3 regions of the Micromonospora sp. NPDC049275 genome follow, and region 1 is predicted to be linked to each of the others. Evidence: predicted binding sites of a transcription regulator. Region 1 holds the regulator's gene; each other region holds the start of a gene.
What was found. The regulator HrcA, encoded in region 1, represses chaperone genes, less so after heat shock. The targets are predictions, from matches to a motif close to GGTTNGCACNCTCNNNNNGAGNGTGCNAACC.

Region 1 (5,923 bases):
ACCCCGACCTCGGTCATCGCCTGCACGGCCAGCTCACCCCGATCACCCTTGGCGATGCCCTGCACGGCGACGATCCGGGGTACGGGCGCGTCCGCGTACCCCCGGGAGGTGACGGTGACGTCCAGGCTGCCCTTGCCGACGGCGGTGACCACGGCGGCGGCCGTGCCGCCCCGCCCGTCGGCGAGCAGCAGCTCCTCGCCGACGCGCAGCCGCTGCACGGTGGCGGCGTGGTGCCCCTCGGGGCCGTCGAGGGTCAGCGTGTCGCCGGTGGGCAGCGCGTCGACCAGGAAGAGCGGCGCGGACACGTCAGGCGTGGCCGTTGAACGCGTCGCGCATCCGGGAGAAGAAGCCGCCCTGCTTGGTCAGCTCGGCGACCTCCTCACCACGGGTCTTGGCGAAGTCGCGCAGCATCTTCTCCTGGTCGGGGTCGAGCTTGGTGGGCGTCCGGACGTCGAGGTGCACGTAGAGGTCGCCTCGGCCGGTGCCGCGCAGGTGCGGCACACCGCGGGCGCGCAGGCGCAGCGTGCTGGCCGGCTGGGTGCCGGCCTTGACGTCGACGGTCTCCTCGCTGTCCAGCGTCTTGATGGTGAGTCGGGTGCCCAGCGCGGCGGCAGTCATCGGCACGGTGACGCGGCAGTGCAGGTCGTCGCCCTTGCGGGAGTAGACGTCGTGCGGCCGCTCGTGGATCTCCACGTAGAGGTCGCCGGCGGTGCCGCCGCCCGGACCGACCTCGCCCTGCTGGGCCAGCCGGATCCGCATGCCGTCCTCGACACCGGCCGGGATCTTGACGGTGAGCGAGCGGCGGGTACGCACCCGGCCGTCGCCCGCGCAGGTGGGGCAGGGGTGCGGGATGGTGGTGCCGTAGCCCTGGCAGACGGTGCACGGCCGGGCGGAGACCACCTGACCGAGGAAGGTGCGCTGCACCGACTGCACCTCGCCCCGCCCGCCGCAAGCCTCACAGGTGGCGAGGTGCGTGCCGGCGGCCGTGCCGGCGCCGGAGCAGGTGGTGCAGAGCACCGCGGTGTCGACGGTGATCGGCGCCTCGACGCCGAACGCGGTCTCGTGCAGGTCGAGTTCGAGTCGCAGGATCGCGTCGGCGCCCGGGCGGGTACGCGGACGCGGCCCACGAGCACCGCCCGCCGCGCCGCCGAAGAACGCGTCCATGATGTCCTGGAAACCGACGAACGGGCCGGCTCCGCCCGGTCCACCCGGACCGCCCGCGCCGCCGCCTCCCGGGGCGAGCGGGTCGCCACCCAGGTCGACGATCTGCCGCTTCCGGTCGTCCGAGAGAACCTCGTACGCGGCGTTGATGTCCTTGAACTTCTCCTGGGCCTCCGGGTCCGGATTGACATCCGGGTGGAACTGGCGTGCCAGCTTGCGGTAGGCGCGCTTGATCTCGTCATCGGAGGCTTCCCGGCTGACACCGAGGATGCCGTAGTAGTCCCTGGCCACTGCGTTCCGTGTCCTCATGTTCGTCTCGCGTTACGCCGACCGGCGGCCGCAGCCGGCCGTCGGCCCTGACTGGTCAGTTCTGGGCCAGCAGCTCGCCCACGTAGCGTGCCACGGCGCGCACCGTGGCGATATTGCCGGGGTAGTCCATGCGGGTGGGCCCCAACACGCCGAGGCCGCCCACGATGGTGGCCCCCGGGCCGTACCCGGTGCTGACCACCGAGGCGGCGCGCAGGTTGTCGAACTCGTTCTCGTCGCCGATCAGCACCCGGGTCGTGCTGGGCTCGGTCTCGCCGATGAGCTTGAGCAGCACGACCTCCTCCTCCAGAGCCTCCAGGATGGGCCGCAGCGAGCCCTGGAAGTCGAGCAGGCCACCCCGGGTGAGGTTGGCGGTGCCGGCCAGGGCGATGCGCTCCTCGTGCCGTTCGACGAGCGTCTCCAGCAGGACCGTGGCGAGGGTGGTCATCGTCGGACGCAGCTTGGGTGGCACCTCGTCGACAAGCGCCTGCACCAGCGGCGGAGTGTCGGACAGTCGGGCGCCGGCGAGCTTCTCGTTGATCAGTCGGCGCAGGTCGGTGACGTCGTCGGCGGGCACCGGCCCGGGCAGCTCCACCAGCCGCTGCTCGACCCGCCCGGTGTCGGCGATCATGACGAGCATCAGCCGGGTGGTGGAGATCGGCACCAGCTCCAGGTGCCGCACCGAGGAGCGGGCCAGCGACGGGTACTGCACGACTGCCACCTGCCGGGTGAGCTGGGCGAGCAGGCGTACGGTGCGGTGCACCACGTCGTCGAGGTCGACCGCGCCGACGAGGAAGCGCTCGATGGCCCGGCGTTCGGCGGGGCTGAGCGGCTTGACCCGGGACAACCGGTCGACGAAGAGCCGGTAGCCACGGTCGGTGGGCACCCGGCCGGCACTCGTGTGCGGCTGCCGGATGTAGCCCTCCTCCTCCAGCACGGCCATGTCGTTGCGGACCGTCGCCGGGGAGACACCGAGTTGGTGCCGCTCGACAAGCGCCTTGCTGCCGACCGGCTCCTGGGTGGAGACGTAGTCCTCGACGATGGCGCGGAGCACGGCGAGCTTGCGGTCGTCCAGACCCATCCTCCGCACCTCCTGTCGCACGTCGGCCGACGGCCCCCCGGGGCCGACGGCCGCCCTGGCACTCGACTGTAACGAGTGCCAGTCTACGTCGGCGCCCCCGCCGACGCGATGATCAACGACAGGCCGCAGCTGCGGCCCGCGCCACCCCGTCCGGCCGATCGGCCCGCGTGGCCGGCCGATGTCGCTCTGGTGCGGCCTTGCCGCGGGCACCTACCGTGACAGTCATGACTGAACCACCTCGCCCTCCCGGCGCGGGAGACCCCGGCAGTTACCCGCCGGAGCCGACTCCCCCGGGCTCGTCCTCCGCGGCCGAGCCGCCCACCGCACCACTGTCCGGGGCACCCGGCCCGGGCGGCTATCCCCCGGCCGGTGGCTATCCGCCGCCCACCGGTGACCAACCGCCGTCGGGCGGCTACCCTCCGCCGGAGGGCTATCCCCCGGGCGGCCCGGGTGGCGGCTATCCGACCGGCGGCGCCTTCGGCGGCCCCGGCGGCGGCTACGCCAACAACGAGGACAAGACCTGGGCGCTTGTCGCGCACTTCGGCGGCGCGGCCGGGATGATCATCAGTGCGGGCGTGCTCGGCTGGATCGCTCCGCTGGTGGCACTGCTGGCCCGGGGCAACCAGTCCCCGACGGTTCGGTCGCACGCCGTCGCCGCGCTGAACTTCCAGGTCATCTGGTCGATCGTCGGCCTGGTCGGCTGGGCGCTGTCGTGCATCCTGATCGGCTTCCTCGGCGTCGGGGCGGCCGTCATCCTCGGTGCCGTGTGCGGCATCCTCGCCGGCATCAAGGCCAACGAGGGCAGCCTCTACCGCTACCCGCTCTCGGCCAACCTCGTCAAGTGATCCGGGCCGGCCGCTCCCCCGGCCGGTCCGGCACACCGCCCGCTCCGGCCGTAGCGGCGCGCGGGGTCAGGGCAGCAGGTCGCGGACGACCGCGTCGGCGAGCAGCCGGCCGCGCAGGGTGAGCACCGCCCGACCGGCGGCGTAGTCCCCGGGGGCGAGCAGGCCGTCGGCGAGTGCCCGCTCGGCGCCGGCCCGGCCGGCCGCGTCGAGCACCGCCAGCGGCAGCCCGCTGGCGAGCCGCAGCCGCAGCATCACGTCCTCCATGTGCGCCTCGTCGACGGTGAGCACCTCGCGGGCCAGGCCGGGTGACGCCCCGGAGGCCAGCCGCTGGGCGTACGTCGTGGGGTGCTTCACGTTCCACCAGCGCACCCCGCCGACGTGGCTGTGCGCCCCCGGGCCGAGCCCCCACCAGTCCGCGCCGGTCCAGTAGAGCAGGTTGTGTCGGCACCGGGCCGCGTCGGTGCGCGCCCAGTTGGACACCTCGTACCAGGACAGGCCGGCCGCGTCGAGGGCGGCCTCCGCGGCCAGGTAGCGGTCCGCGGCGACGTCGTCACTGGGGTACGCCAGCTCGCCGCGCCGCATCCGGGCGGCGAGCCGGGTCCCGTCCTCGACGATCAGGGCGTACGCGCTGACGTGGTCCACCCCGGCGGCGACGACCTGCTCCAGCGTGGCGGCGAAGTCCTCGGCCCGCTCCCCCGGCGTGCCGTAGATCAGGTCCAGGTTGACGTGCTCGAACCCGGCGTCGCGTGCCTCCAGGGCGGCGGCGGTGGCCCGACCGGCGCTGTGTTTGCGGTCCAGGATCGCCAGCACCCCCGGGGAGGCGGACTGCATGCCCAGCGAGATCCGGGTGTAGCCGGCGGACCGCAGCAGCTTCAACGACTCCGGGGTGACCGACTCCGGGTTGGCCTCGGTGGTCACCTCGACGTCGGCGGCCAGCCCCCAGGTGCGGTCGATGCCGTCGAGGATGCGGGCCAGATCGTCGGCGGGGAGCAGGGTGGGGGTGCCGCCGCCGACGAAGACCGTGTCGACCCGGGGCGGTGGGTTGTCGCCCAGCACCCGGGCGGCGAGCGCCAACTCGGCCAGCACGGTGTCGGCGTACGCCTCGCGGCTGGCGCCCCCACCCAGCTCGGCGGCCGTGTACGTGTTGAAGTCGCAGTAGCCGCAGCGGCTGGCGCAGAACGGCACGTGGACGTACACGCCGAAGCCGCGCGCGCCGACCGCCGAGGTGGCGGTGGCGGGCAGCGAACCGTCGACGGGGACGGTCTCACCATCTGGAAGGACGCCGGGCATGGCCACTAGTGTGCCCGGCATGACCTCTCCCGACGTCCTCGTGCGGGTCGCCACGGCCCGTGGGGTGACCACCCTCACCCTGGACAGCCCGCACAACCGCAACGCGCTCTCCACAGCCCTGATGACCCAGTTGCTGGCCGGGCTGGCCGACGCGGTGGCCGACGACGCGGTCCGGGTGATCGTGCTCGACCACACCGGCCCGGTCTTCTGCTCGGGCGCGGACCTGAAGGAGACCGCTGCGGCGTACGCCAGCGGAACGGTGCCGGCCGGGATGCTGGGCGACGTCCTCGCGGCGCTCTGGGAGTGCCCGAAGCCGGTGCTCGCGCGGGTCGCCGGCCCGGCGCGGGCCGGCGGGCTGGGCCTGATCGCGGCCGCCGACCTGGCGGTCTGCGCCGACGAGGCGACGTTCGCGTTCACCGAGGTACGGATCGGGGTGATCCCGGCGGTGATCTCGGCGACCGTGCTGCCCCGCCTGCACCCGCGTGCCGCCGCCGAGCTGTATCTGACCGGCGACACCTTCGACGGCCGACGGGCCGCCGAGATCGGCCTGGTCACCGCGAGCGTGCCGGCGGACGGGCTGGACGACGCGGTGCGCCGCTACTGCGACTCGCTGGTGCGCGGCGCGCCCGGCGCGCTGGCCGGCGCGAAGGAGCTGCTTCGCCGGCCGGGCGCCGCCGAGTTGCGAGGTGACCTGGCCCGGCTGTCCGCCCTCTCCACCGGCTACTTCCTCTCCGACGAGGGGCGCGAGGGGGTCACCGCGTTCCGGGAGAAGCGATTGGCTCGATGGGTGGCCGCTCTGGACGCGGATCACGGTGATCAGGCCGGGTAGGAACGGAGCCGTCGGGGCGCCGTCGGTGGTCGGCGGCGCCCGGTGTCCGACCGTGTCACCAGGCGGTCGCGCCGCCGTCGACGGGGTAGTTCGCCCCGGTGATGTACGACGCCCGGTCGGACGCGAGGAAGACCACCAGCTCGGCGACCTCCTCCGGGCGGGCGAAGCGCTTGAGGAGCGTCTTGGCCGTGATGGCGTCCCGGGCCGCCTGGTTGTCGCCGAGGTCCCGTTCACTCGCCGGGGTGAGGATCGGGCCGGGGCTGACGGCCACCGCGCGGATGCCGTGGGGCGCGCCTTCGAGCGCGAGCTGCCGCGTCAGACCGATGACACCGGCGTTCGCCGCGGTGTGGCCCACCATCGGGGGCACCTGGCCCGCGATCATGCCGGCCATCGAGGCGGCGTTGATGATGA
Region 2 (5,923 bases), on a different contig from region 1:
GGTCGAGGTGGATGGCGGCCCGGTGGTACGGGCCTGGCTCGCGCGGCGACCCGAGGTGGCCCGGGTGCTGGTCAGCCAGCGACTGCGGCCCCTGCCGGCCCCGGCGGGGCAGTCCCGGGGCACCGCGCCCGCGCCCAGCGGCCCGGAGTGGAACATCCGTCAGCTCGGGGCGGACCGTGTCTGGTCCCAGTTGGGGGTGACCGGCAGGGGCATCGTGGTCGGCAGCTCCGACTCCGGCGTGGACGGCGGCCATCCGGCGCTGCGGGCCGGCTTCCGTGGCGGGGACGACTCCTGGTACGACCCGTGGGACGGCACCCGGGCACCGAACGACCAGGGCGGGCACGGCACCCACACGGTGGGCAGCGCGGTCGGGCGGAACGGCATCGGGGTGGCGCCGGACGCGCAGTGGGTGGGCTGCGTCAACCTGGACCGCAACCTGGGCAGCCCGGGGCACTACCTGGACTGCCTCCAGTTCATGCTGGCGCCCTTCCCGGCCGGCGGTGACCCGTTCACCGACGGCCGGCCGGAGCGCGCCCCGCAGGTGCTTACCAACTCGTGGGGGTGCCCGGCGATCGAGGGCTGCGACCCGGGGGCGCTGCTCCCGGCCACGACGGCGCTGGACGCCGCCGGGATCTTCGTGGTCGCCGCGGCCGGCAACACCGGCCCGTGGTGCGCGTCGATCGACGACCCGCCCGCTCCGTACCCGAACGTGCTGACCGTGGGCGCGGTGGACGCGCAGCGGCGGGTGGCCGACTTCTCCTCACGCGGGCCGGTGCCGGGCGGCACGGGCAAACCGGACGTCCTCGCGCCCGGGGTGGGAGTGGTGTCGGCCATGCCCGGCGGCGGGTACGCGGCGCTCGACGGCACGTCGATGGCGACCCCGCAGGTGGCGGGCGTGGTCGCGCTCATGTGGTCGGCGAACCCGGCGCTGGTCGGCGACCTGACCCGGACCCGGCAGATCCTTCGGGACACCGCCACGCCGGCCGAGCCGACGTACCGCTCCGACAAACCCACCGACGCCTGCGGCGGCCCGGCGAACGTCACAGGGGCAGGCCAGGTCGACGCGTACGCCGCAGTCCGCGCCGCCCGGGGATGAACGAGGGCGGAGCCGGCCACCGCCAGCAGGTGATCTAGGGTCGGCGACCATGGACGCCGAGATCACCGTCACCGAGCTCAGCCCCGACCTCGCGCCCGCCGTGGCACGGTTCTGCGCGCAGGCGCTCGACCTGCCCGAGGACGCCGCCGAGGCGGCCGCCATCGTGGACGTGTTGTGGACCCGGGCGGCCGCAGATCGTCAGGTGGTCGGACTGGGCGCGTACCGGGGAAACGACCTGGTCGGGGTGCTGCTCGGCTCGGTGTCGCCGACCGAGGTGGGCATCGGGCACGTGGACCTGGTCGCGGTGCTCCCCGGGCAGCGCCGTCGGGGGGTGGGCCGCACGTTGTTGGCGCGGGCCGAGCAGGCACTCGGCCAGCGCGGCGTCACCGAGGTGCTGCTGGCCGGAAACCCGCCGTACTACGCCTGGCCGGGCATCGACGTGCGCTACACGCCAGCGGTGTGCGCCGCCCTGGCGCTCGGCTACCACCAGGACCGGACCGCGTGGAACATGACCGCTGACCTGTCGTACGACGAGTCGCCGGCGCTGCGGTCCACGGAGGCCGCGGAGCGGCGACTGGCCGGGCAGGGCGTCACGGTACGCCGGGCGGAGCCCGCCGACCTGCCGGCGCTGGAGGCGTTCGCCCGGTCCACCTTCGGCGGCACCTGGGACGGTGAGCTGGCCGGATCGGTGGGCCGCGCGGGGGCCGGCTGCCACCTGGCGGAGCGGGCCGGCGAGGTGCTGGGCTTCGCGGCCTACGGATCGTCCCGGCCGAGCTGGTTCGGGCCGATGGGCACCGCGCCCTCCGCCGAGGGTTCCGGCATCGGCGGGGTGCTGCTGCGACGCTGCCTGCGCGACCAGCGGGCGGCGGGGGTGGACCTGGCGCAGATCGGCTGGGTGGGGCCGGTGCCGTTCTACTCCGGCAGCGCTGGCGCCCGGATCGAGCGGGTCTTCTTCCTGTACCGGCGGACCCTACCGGTGACGTGAGAGGGCAAATGGGACATGAAGCCATTTGCCCTCATGACCCATCGACGCCCCCTACCGTTTCGGTAGAGGAGGCAGCCATGACCACGGATGACGACCAGACCGAGGACGGCCCGCCGATCACCTGGAAACCGGTCGGCGACCTGCCCGGCCAACTGCCGTTCGACCGGCTCGACTACGGCGACGCAGAGCAACTGGCCGAGATGACCACCGACGGCGAGCCGCTGGCCGAGGATCCGCAGGAGATGGTGGACGCGCCGATCCAACTGCTGCCGCCGTACGACCGGGCGCAGAAACGCCGCAACCAACGCCCACTGCCCACCTGACGACGAACGGGGCGGACCGCGTCAGCGGCCCGCCCCGTTCGGTGTGTCGGAACTGGACTCAGAAGTCCATGTCCCCGCCACCCGGGCCAGCCGGGGCAGCCGGGGTCTTCTCCGGCTTGTCCGCGACAACGGCCTCGGTGGTGAGGAAGAGCGCCGCGATGGAGGCGGCGTTCTGCAGCGCCGAGCGCGTCACCTTGGCCGGGTCGATGATGCCCGCGGCCAGCAGGTCGACGTACTCGCCGTTGGCGGCGTTGAGGCCGTGACCCGCTTCGAGGTTACGGACCTTCTCCACCACGACGCCGCCCTCGAGGCCGGCGTTGACGGCGATCTGCCGCAGCGGGGCGTCCAGCGCGACCTTGACGATGTTGGCACCGGTCGCCTCGTCGCCGACCAGGTCCAGCTTGTCGAACGCGGTCTTGCCGGCCTGCACCAGCGCGACGCCACCACCCGGGACGATGCCCTCCTCGACGGCCGCCTTCGCGTTGCGAACGGCGTCCTCGATGCGGTGCTTGCGCTCCTTGAGCTCGACCTCGGTGGCCGCGCCGACCTTGATGACCGCAACGCCGCCGGCCAGCTTGGCCAGCCGCTCCTGCAGCTTCTCGCGGTCGTAGTCGGAGTCGCTCTTGTCGATCTCGGCCCGGATCTGGTTGACCCGGCCCTGGATCTGCTCGGCGTCACCGGCACCGTCGACGATGGTGGTCTCGTCCTTGGTCACCACGACCTTGCGGGCACGGCCCAGCATGTCGACGCTGACGGCGTCCAGCTTGAGGCCGACCTCCTCGCTGATGACCTGACCACCGGTGAGGATGGCGATGTCGCCCAGCATGGCCTTGCGGCGGTCACCGAAGCCCGGCGCCTTGACGGCGACCGACTTGAAGGTGCCCCGGACCTTGTTGACGACCAGGGTGGCCAGGGCCTCGCCCTCGATGTCCTCGGCGATGATCAGCAGCGGCTTGCCGCCCTGCATGACCTTCTCGAGGATCGGGAGCAGGTCCTTGACCGACGAGATCTTGCTGTTGACGATCAGGATGTAGGGGTCGTCGAAGACGGCCTCCATACGCTCCGGGTCGGTCATGAAGTAGGCCGAGATGTAGCCCTTGTCGAAGCGCATACCCTCGGTGAGCTCCAGCTCCAGCCCGAAGGTGTTGCTCTCCTCGACGGTGATGACGCCTTCCTTGCCGACCTTGTCCATCGCCTCGGCGATGATCTCGCCGACGGTGCTGTCGCCAGCGGAGATGGAGGCGGTGGAGGCGATCTGCTCCTTGGTCTCGACGTCCTTGGCGAGCTTGGACAGCTCCTCCGAGACGCTCGCGACAGCGGCCTCGATGCCCCGCTTCAGGGCCATCGGGTTGGCGCCGGCGGCCACGTTGCGCAGGCCCTCGCGAACCAGGGCCTGGGCCAGGACGGTCGCCGTCGTCGTGCCGTCACCGGCGACGTCGTCGGTCTTCTTGGCGACCTCCTTGACCAGCTCGGCGCCGATCTTCTCGTACGGGTCCTCGAGCTCGATCTCCTTGGCGATGCTCACACCATCGTTGGTGATGGTGGGGGCACCCCACTTCTTCTCGAGCACGACGTTGCGGCCCTTGGGGCCGAGGGTCACCTTTACGGCGTCGGCGAGCTGGTTCATGCCCCGCTCGAGGCCGCGGCGCGCCTCTTCGTCGAACGCGATCATCTTGGCCATACGGCGTTGTCCTCCTGGACACTCACGGGCCACCCGAGATGTGTGCCCCGGATGGGCCGCCTGGTGTACGCACCTTGGGACGTCGCCACCTGGCGACGACGACGTCCTTCGGCCGGGCCGGATAGCCCGCGACGACCGGCCATGTGCCGCCCCGGCGTCTCCACGCCTGGGCAACCTGGCCCCACCGTCCCGACCATTGGCACTCACGGTATGCGAGTGCCAATGACTTGTTTAGCACTCTCACCTGTCGAGTGCAAGCACGATGGGCCCGCTCAGCCGAGTTCCGCCGCCAGTGCGGCCCCGTTCACCGGCGCCTCATGGGCGCGTTGCTCGGCGTACGTGACCAGCAGACCGATCAACTGGGCGAGGTGGGCAGGCAGCGCCAACACCGCCGTGACGCCGATCACCGCCACCACCCCGGCCGCCGAGCCCGGGGAGGCGAACGGATCCGTACCGATCGCGGTGGTGCCCGCCGACTCCAGGAAACCGGGAACCGCGGTGCCGACGACCACGGCCGCGCCCACCAGTGCCACCCGACCGAGCATCAGCCCGAGCCGGGCGTGGAACATTTCGAACGACCGGCCGATCGGGTTCTGCCGTTCGAAGAGGTAGATCGGGCCGGCCATGCTCAACGCGAACACCAGATAGATGCCCGGCAGGACGCAGAAGCAGATACCGATGCCGACGAGCAGGCTGACCAGCAGCGTCCAACCCCACAGACCGAGCGCCCGGCGCAGGCCGTACCGCAGTGCCGAGCCGAGGTCGCCGGGCCGGCCGGTCGCCTGCTGGGTGATCACCCAGCTGCCCGCGGCCCACCCCAGCGCCTGCACCAGACCGATCAGCAGGCTGCCGCCGGCCAGCACGGCGACGAGGGTTGCCAGGGTGGCGACGAAGTTGTCCGGCAGTCCGGCGGCCGGATCCATCTCGGCCTGCGCCTCCCAGCCGGGCGACGGGTCCAGACCGAGCGAGATGACCGAGAGCACCGCCGCCGGCAACACCTGCGTGAGCAGCATGATCGGCACCAACTGCCGCCAGCCCCGGCGCAGCGCGCCCCCACACCGCTCGAACCATGCCCCGATGCCGGCGCCGGGCGGAGTGACCAGGGCGTCGTGCGGGTCGAGCCCGTGACCCGGCGGGTACCAGCCGACCGGCGCCCCCGGATACCACGGCTGCCCACCGTACGGACCCGTACCGGGCGGATAGGCGCCGGCGGGCGGATAGGCCCAACCCTGCGGCGGCGGGCCCCCGCCACCCTGCCCGGGATCCCAGCCGGGAGGCGGACCAGCGGGTGGCGCCCAGGCACCCGGCACGGGGTCCCAGCCGGGAGGCGGACCGGCCGGCGGCTGCCAGCCGCCCTGAACGGTGGGATCCGGCGGACCCGCCGGGACGCCGGAGGCGGGTGAGGTGGGGTCGGACGGGCTCGGTTCACCCGGCCCGGAGGGCGTGGTGGGTGGGGGCGACTGGTCGGTCATGAACCCTCCTCAGCATCGGCTGGAACGGTTCACGATCTTCCCGGTTGGGTGTCCACACCGCAGCACCGACCCGCCAGCCGATCGGGGCGATCCGCGAGCGAGGAGATTGAGGAGATCGCTCAGGCGATGACGCGTACGTGTTCCGCCTGCGGGCCCTTCTGGCCCTGGGCGATCTCGAACTCCACCCGCTGGCCGTCGTCCAGCGCCTTGTAACCGTCCATCTCGATCGCGGAGAAGTGGACGAACACGTCCTGACCGCCGTCAACGGCGATGAAGCCGTAGCCCTTCTCGGCGTTGAACCACTTCACGGTGCCCTGTGCCACGGTGCACTTCCCTCACTCTTGCGCGGCGTTGCCTGCCCGGGCG
Region 3 (5,923 bases), on a different contig from region 1:
GGTGCCACGCCGAGCGCCTCGGCGACAAGCGCCCCGTAGTTCGGCGCGTCCGGGGAGACCCGGTACGGATGGGTGCGATGCGCGATCCCCCGCTTGATCAACAGTGCCGTTGCCGGAGTGCCAGATCCCGCCACGGCGACGACGTTAGTCGACAGGTCGGCCGACAAGCACCGTCGGTGCCCCGGCGATCCGGGTGAGCACCAGGCTCGCCGCCTGGTCGCCGGCCAGCCGCAGATCCCGCCGCAACTGCTCCGGTGTGAGCGCGGAACCCCGCTTGAGGATCTCCACGCGGCCCACCCGACGGTCCCGCAGCAGCGCACGGAGGCGCTTGAGCGAGAACGGCAACACGTCGGTGATCTCCAGGCAGCGCGCGTACGGGGTGCGTGTCGGTCGGTCGGCGTAGAGGTAGGCGATGCTCGGATCGCCGAGGGTGGCGTCCAGTTCGGTGGCCAGTTCGGCGACGAGATGTGCGCGTACCACCGCCGGGTCCGGGTCGTACAGGTAGCGGCGAGGCGGCCCGACCGACGCCTCGGCGGCACCCGAGCCGGTGAGCTGGAAACGGCGCGTCTCGGCGCCCACCTGTCGGTAGAGGGTGGCGCGGCGCGGTACCTGGGCCAGGTCGCCGCACCAGAGCGCGGCCTCGACCAGGTCGCCGTCCACACCTACCCACTCGGCCTCCGCGCCGGCCGGGATGAGCGCGTGGTCCAGGCCCGGCGCGACCTTCACCACCGTGTGCGGCACCCGTTCGGCCAGCCCGGTCACGAAGTCCCACGGCGGCGAGTAGGCACGCGGGTCGAAGATCCGCCGACCGGTGCCGCTCGCACGGCGGGCCGGGTCGCAGAAGACCCCGTCGACCCGGGAGACGTCGAACGCGGTGGCGTCGCCGCACTCGACAGTGAACAGCTCGGCAAGCCCCGCGGCGGCGGCGTTGGCGGCGGCCATCGCGGCGGTCACCGGGTCGGCCTCCACCCCGTACACCCGGATGCCGGCGCGGGCGGCGGCGAGCGCGTCGGCGCCGAGGCCGCAACCGAGGTCGGCAAGCGTGCGGACGCCGGCCGCGCGCAGGCGCTCCGCACGGCGCTCGGCGACGACCCGACGAGTGGCCTGCTCCAGCCCGGCGCGGGTGAGGAACATCCCGGCGGCGGCCGGGCCGAACTTGCCTACCGCCCGGTGACGCAGCTCGGCCTGGGTGAGCGCCGCCGCGGCCAGCGTGGGCGGCACCCCGGCCGCGCGTAACGCCGACGCCGCCGCCAGTGGATCACCGCCGGCCAGCGCGGCCGCCGCCGAGAGCGCGGCCGACCCCTCGGGGGTACGCAGCGCCGCCAGCTGATCGAGGTCCACCCGGTCATTGTCCCGGCCGACGTGGAAATACCGGGTGGCGGGGCGCGACGCGCTGGCACTCTCCTTGACGGAGTGCTAGCCACGGAATAACCTGCGATTAGCACTCTCACCCTGAGGGTGCCAGCTTCCGGGTCTCGCGACCCGGGTGCGCACGCCAGGCGGACCGGCACCCGCGACGACGGCTCCGCCCGGTGGCATGAGGCAGATTGACGCTGGTCAGCCCCGCTGACCGGCAACGAAACCAGTACCCCAGGAGGGTATGCCCGTGACTACCGCGACCAAGGTTGCGATCAAGCCGCTCGAGGACCGCATCGTGGTCCAGGCGAACGAGGCTGAGACCACCACGGCGTCGGGCATCGTGATCCCCGACACCGCCAAGGAGAAGCCGCAGGAGGGCACCGTCCTCGCTGTGGGCCCGGGGCGCGTCGACGACAACGGCAACCGGGTTCCGGTTGACGTGCAGGTCGGCGACACCGTCCTCTACTCGAAGTACGGCGGCACCGAGGTCAAGTACGCCGGCGAGGAGTACCTGGTGCTCTCCGCCCGCGACGTCCTCGCGGTCATCGAGAAGTAAGCAACCGATCAGTGTCGCTGCCCCGGTCCGGCTCGCCGGGCCGGGGCAGCGGCGCTTCGAAGGGACATTCATGGCGAAGATCCTGAGCTTCTCGGACGACGCCCGGCACCTGCTTGAGCACGGTGTCAACGCCCTCGCAGACGCGGTCAAGGTCACCCTCGGCCCGCGCGGGCGCAACGTCGTCCTGGACAAGAAATTCGGTGCGCCGACGATCACCAACGATGGTGTGACCATCGCCAAGGAGATCGAGCTCACCAACCCCTACGAGAACCTCGGCGCGCAGCTGGTCAAGGAGGTGGCGACCAAGACCAACGACGTCGCCGGCGACGGGACCACCACCGCGACCGTGCTGGCGCAGGCGATGGTCCGTGAGGGCCTGCGCAACGTGACCGCCGGGACCAACCCGGCCGGCCTCAAGCGGGGCATCGACGCGGCGGCCGCCAAGGTCTCCGAGGCGCTGCTCGAGCGGGCCGTCGAGGTCGCGGACAAGAAGTCGATCGCGAACGTGGCGACGATCTCCGCGCAGGACGCCACCATCGGCGAGCTGATCGCCGAGGCGATGGAGCGGGTCGGCCGCGACGGTGTCATCACCGTCGAGGAGGGCTCGATGCTCACCACCGAGCTGGACGTGACCGAGGGTCTCCAGTTCGACAAGGGCTTCATCTCGCCGAACTTCGTCACCGACCTGGAGGGTCAGGAGTCCGTCCTGGAGGACGCGTACATCCTGGTCACCACCCAGAAGATCTCGGCGATCGAGGAGCTGCTGCCGCTGCTGGAGAAGGTCCTGCAGAACAGCAAGCCCCTGCTGATCATCGCCGAGGACGTGGACGGTCAGGCGCTCTCCACCCTGGTGGTCAACTCGCTGCGCAAGACCCTCAAGGTCTGCGCGGTCAAGGCCCCGGGCTTCGGCGACCGGCGCAAGGCCATGCTCCAGGACATCGCGATCTCCACCGGCGCCGAGCTGGTCGCCCCGGAGCTGGGCTACAAGCTCGACCAGGTCGGCCTCGAGGTGCTCGGCACTGCCCGGCGCGTCGTGGTCGACAAGGAGAACACCACGATCGTCGACGGCGGCGGCCAGAAGGCCGATGTCGACGACCGGGTCTCCCAGATCCGCAAGGAGATCGAGGCCTCCGACTCCGACTGGGACCGGGAGAAGCTGGCCGAGCGGCTGGCGAAGCTCTCCGGCGGCATCGCCGTGATCAAGGTGGGCGCGGCGACCGAGGTCGAGATGAAGGAGCGCAAGCACCGCATCGAGGACGCCATCGCGGCGACCAAGGCCGCGGTCGAGGAGGGCACCGTGCCCGGCGGCGGCGCCGCCCTGGTGCAGATCCTCCCCGTGCTCGACGACGACCTGGGCTTCACCGGTGAGGAGAAGGTCGGTGTCTCGATCGTGCGCAAGGCGCTCGTCGAGCCGCTGCGCTGGATCGCCCAGAACGCCGGTCACGACGGCTACGTCGTGACGCAGAAGGTCGCCGACCTGAAGTGGGGCAACGGCCTCGACGCCGCCAAGGGCGAGTACGTCGACCTGGTCAAGGCCGGCATCATCGACCCGGTGAAGGTGACCCGCAACGCGGTCACCAACGCCGCCTCGATCGCCGGTCTGCTGCTCACCACGGAGAGCCTCGTGGTGGAGAAGCCGGAGCAGGCCGAGCCGGCCGCCGCCGGTGGACACGGCGGCCACGGCCACGGCCACCAGCACGGCCCGGGCTTCTGACCGGCAGCGACATCCGTTTCGGGGCACACCGTCGTACGGCGGTGTGCCCCGGTTCGTCTCCGCGATCATTACCAAGCGCTGACATGGTTGGCGACCCGGCGAGACGATCGCGCACACTGGGCCGATGAGCACCACGTCGCGGCGGTACGCCGCGCTGGCCGGAGTCACCGCCGCCGCCGTCGCGATCGGAACCGCGGAGCCTGTCGCGGTGCTGACCGGCCCTCGGTCGGCGCCGCTGGTAGCGGTCGGCGGGGTGGTCGTCGACGCCGTCCCCGAACCGCTCAAGCAGTTCGCCATCGACGTCTTCGGCACCGCCGACAAGATCGCCCTGCTGACCGGAACGGCCCTGCTGCTGGGCGGGTTCGCCGCGCTGCTCGGAGTGCTGGCGATCCGCCGGTTGGCTCTGGGCCTGGCCGGCATCGCGGCGCTCGGCGCCGTCGGTGTGGCCGCCGCGCTGACCCGCTCCGGCGCGGACGTCTTCGACGCGCTGCCGTCGCTTGTCGGCGGCGGGCTCGGCGCCCTGGTGCTCTGGTTGTTCATCGACGGCCCGTTCGAGCTGGACCCGTGGCTCTGGGCCCCGCAGGTGCCGGTGACCCCCGCCGCGCCTGTCGCGACCGTCGATCCGGAGTCGCGCCGGAGGTTCCTGACCGGCACCGGGGTGCTGCTCGGCACGGCCGCCGTGGCCGGTCTCGGTGGGCGCTGGCTGGCCGGGAGGCGCGGTGTGTCCGCCGCCCGGGACGCGATCCGGCTGCCCGCGCCGGTCGCCCCCGCACCGGCCGTGCCGGCGGGCGCGGACCTGTCGCTGGCCCAGCTCGCGCCGTACGTGAGCCCGAACCTCGGGTTCTACCGGATCGACACCGCCCTGGTGGTGCCGCAGGTGAACCCGGACAGCTGGCGGCTGCGCATCCATGGCCGGGTGGGCACGGAGCGCACCTACACCTACGCCGATCTGCTGGCCCGACCGCTGGTCGAGCGGTACGTCACGCTGGCCTGCGTCTCGAACGAGGTCGGTGGGGACCTGATCGGCAACGCCCGCTGGTTGGGCGTGCCCCTGCGGGAGCTGTTGGACGAGGTCCAGCCGGAGGAGGACGCCGACCAGGTCGTCGGCCGGTCGGTCGACGGGTGGACCTGTGGCACCCCCACCGCCGCGTTGCGCGACGGACGGGACGCGCTGCTGGCGATCGGCATGAACGGCGAGCCGCTGCCGGTCGAGCACGGGTTCCCGGTCCGGATGGTGGTGCCCGGCCTCTACGGCTACGTGTCGGCCTGCAAGTGGGTGACCGAGCTGGAGCTGACCCGGTTCGCCGACTTCGACGCGTACTGGGTGCCGCGTGGTTGGTCCGCCCAGGGCCCGATCAAGACCCAGTCGCGCATCGACACGCCGCGACGGCGCAACCGGTTGACCGCCGGTCCGGTGACCGTGGCAGGTGTGGCCTGGGCGCAGCATCGGGGCATCAGCCGGGTCGAGGTACGCGTCGACGGCGGCCCCTGGCAGGAGGCGGAGCTGGCCCCGACGGTGTCGGTGGACACCTGGGTGCAGTGGTCGTGGCGCTGGGACGCCACGCCGGGTGAGCACCAGCTCCAGGTCCGGGCGACCGACGCGACAGGCGAGACCCAGACCGAGCGCACGCAGAGCGTCGCCCCGGACGGTGCCACCGGCTGGCACACGGTCCCGGTCAACGTCCGCTGACCCACCCCACCCGTCCCCCACCCCCACCCCCACCCGTCCTCTGGGTGATCATGGAGTTATTGCCTCCGCCGACGGCGTGTCGGGGCAATAACTTCATGATCGACGGGGCTCCGGGTGGGTGGGGTGGGGTCCGTGGGGACGCGGGAACCGCGCCCCCCGGGAAGGGGGCGCGGTTCGTCCGGGTTCGGTGTGGGGTCAGGCGACGTTGCGCTGGGCCGGGACTGTCGACTTGTGCGGGCGGCCCAGTCGCGCCTCCAGCCGGGCCACGTCGACCCGGATCTGCCGGCGGTCGGCCAGGTCCTCCCAGCCGACGGCGAGCAGGCGCAGCCGCTCGGACTCGCTGAAGCCACCCCACACGCCGTACGGCTCTCGGACCGCCAGGGCGTGCGCGGCGCACTCGGCGCGGACCGGGCAGGCGCGGCAGACCGACTTGGCGGCGGACTCCCGCCGCAGCCGGGAGGAGCCCCGCTCCCCGTCCGGGTGGAAGAACTGGGCGCTGTCCCGGCCTCGACAGGCACCGAGCCGCTGCCAGTCCCAGAGATCGACGATGGGTCCGGGCAGTCTACGTACGTTCGACATCAGCACCCCTCCTCCCGCGCGGCAC

Region 2: groL (chaperonin GroEL) is a predicted target of HrcA. The motif match lies at 4,280-4,310, and genes of this name have one in related genera.
Region 3: groES (co-chaperone GroES) is a predicted target of HrcA. The motif match lies at 1,437-1,467, and genes of this name have one in related genera.

Annotation. Positions count from the first base shown of each region.
Region 1 is NZ_JBICSN010000005.1:12,155-18,077, reverse strand. Features, by position in the region: gene ACGFIE_RS17320 (16S rRNA (uracil(1498)-N(3))-methyltransferase) at 1-305, opposite strand, end outside; gene dnaJ (molecular chaperone DnaJ) at 307-1,452, opposite strand; gene hrcA (heat-inducible transcriptional repressor HrcA) at 1,526-2,548, opposite strand; gene ACGFIE_RS17305 (DUF4870 domain-containing protein) at 2,773-3,393, shown strand; gene hemW (radical SAM family heme chaperone HemW) at 3,460-4,683, opposite strand; gene ACGFIE_RS17295 (enoyl-CoA hydratase-related protein) at 4,703-5,512, shown strand; gene ACGFIE_RS17290 (SDR family NAD(P)-dependent oxidoreductase) at 5,568-5,923, opposite strand, start outside.
Region 2 is NZ_JBICSN010000013.1:10,280-16,202, reverse strand. Features, by position in the region: gene ACGFIE_RS27450 (S8 family serine peptidase) at 1-1,096, shown strand, start outside; gene ACGFIE_RS27445 (GNAT family N-acetyltransferase) at 1,146-2,081, shown strand; gene ACGFIE_RS27440 (hypothetical protein) at 2,159-2,404, shown strand; gene groL (chaperonin GroEL) at 2,463-4,085, opposite strand; gene ACGFIE_RS27430 (hypothetical protein) at 4,358-5,557, opposite strand; gene ACGFIE_RS27425 (cold-shock protein) at 5,677-5,880, opposite strand.
Region 3 is NZ_JBICSN010000015.1:95,942-101,864, forward strand. Features, by position in the region: gene ybaK (Cys-tRNA(Pro) deacylase) at 1-134, opposite strand, end outside; gene ACGFIE_RS29480 (methyltransferase domain-containing protein) at 145-1,341, opposite strand; gene groES (co-chaperone GroES) at 1,601-1,915, shown strand; gene groL (chaperonin GroEL) at 1,986-3,629, shown strand; gene ACGFIE_RS29495 (molybdopterin-dependent oxidoreductase) at 3,754-5,319, shown strand; gene ACGFIE_RS29500 (WhiB family transcriptional regulator) at 5,515-5,898, opposite strand.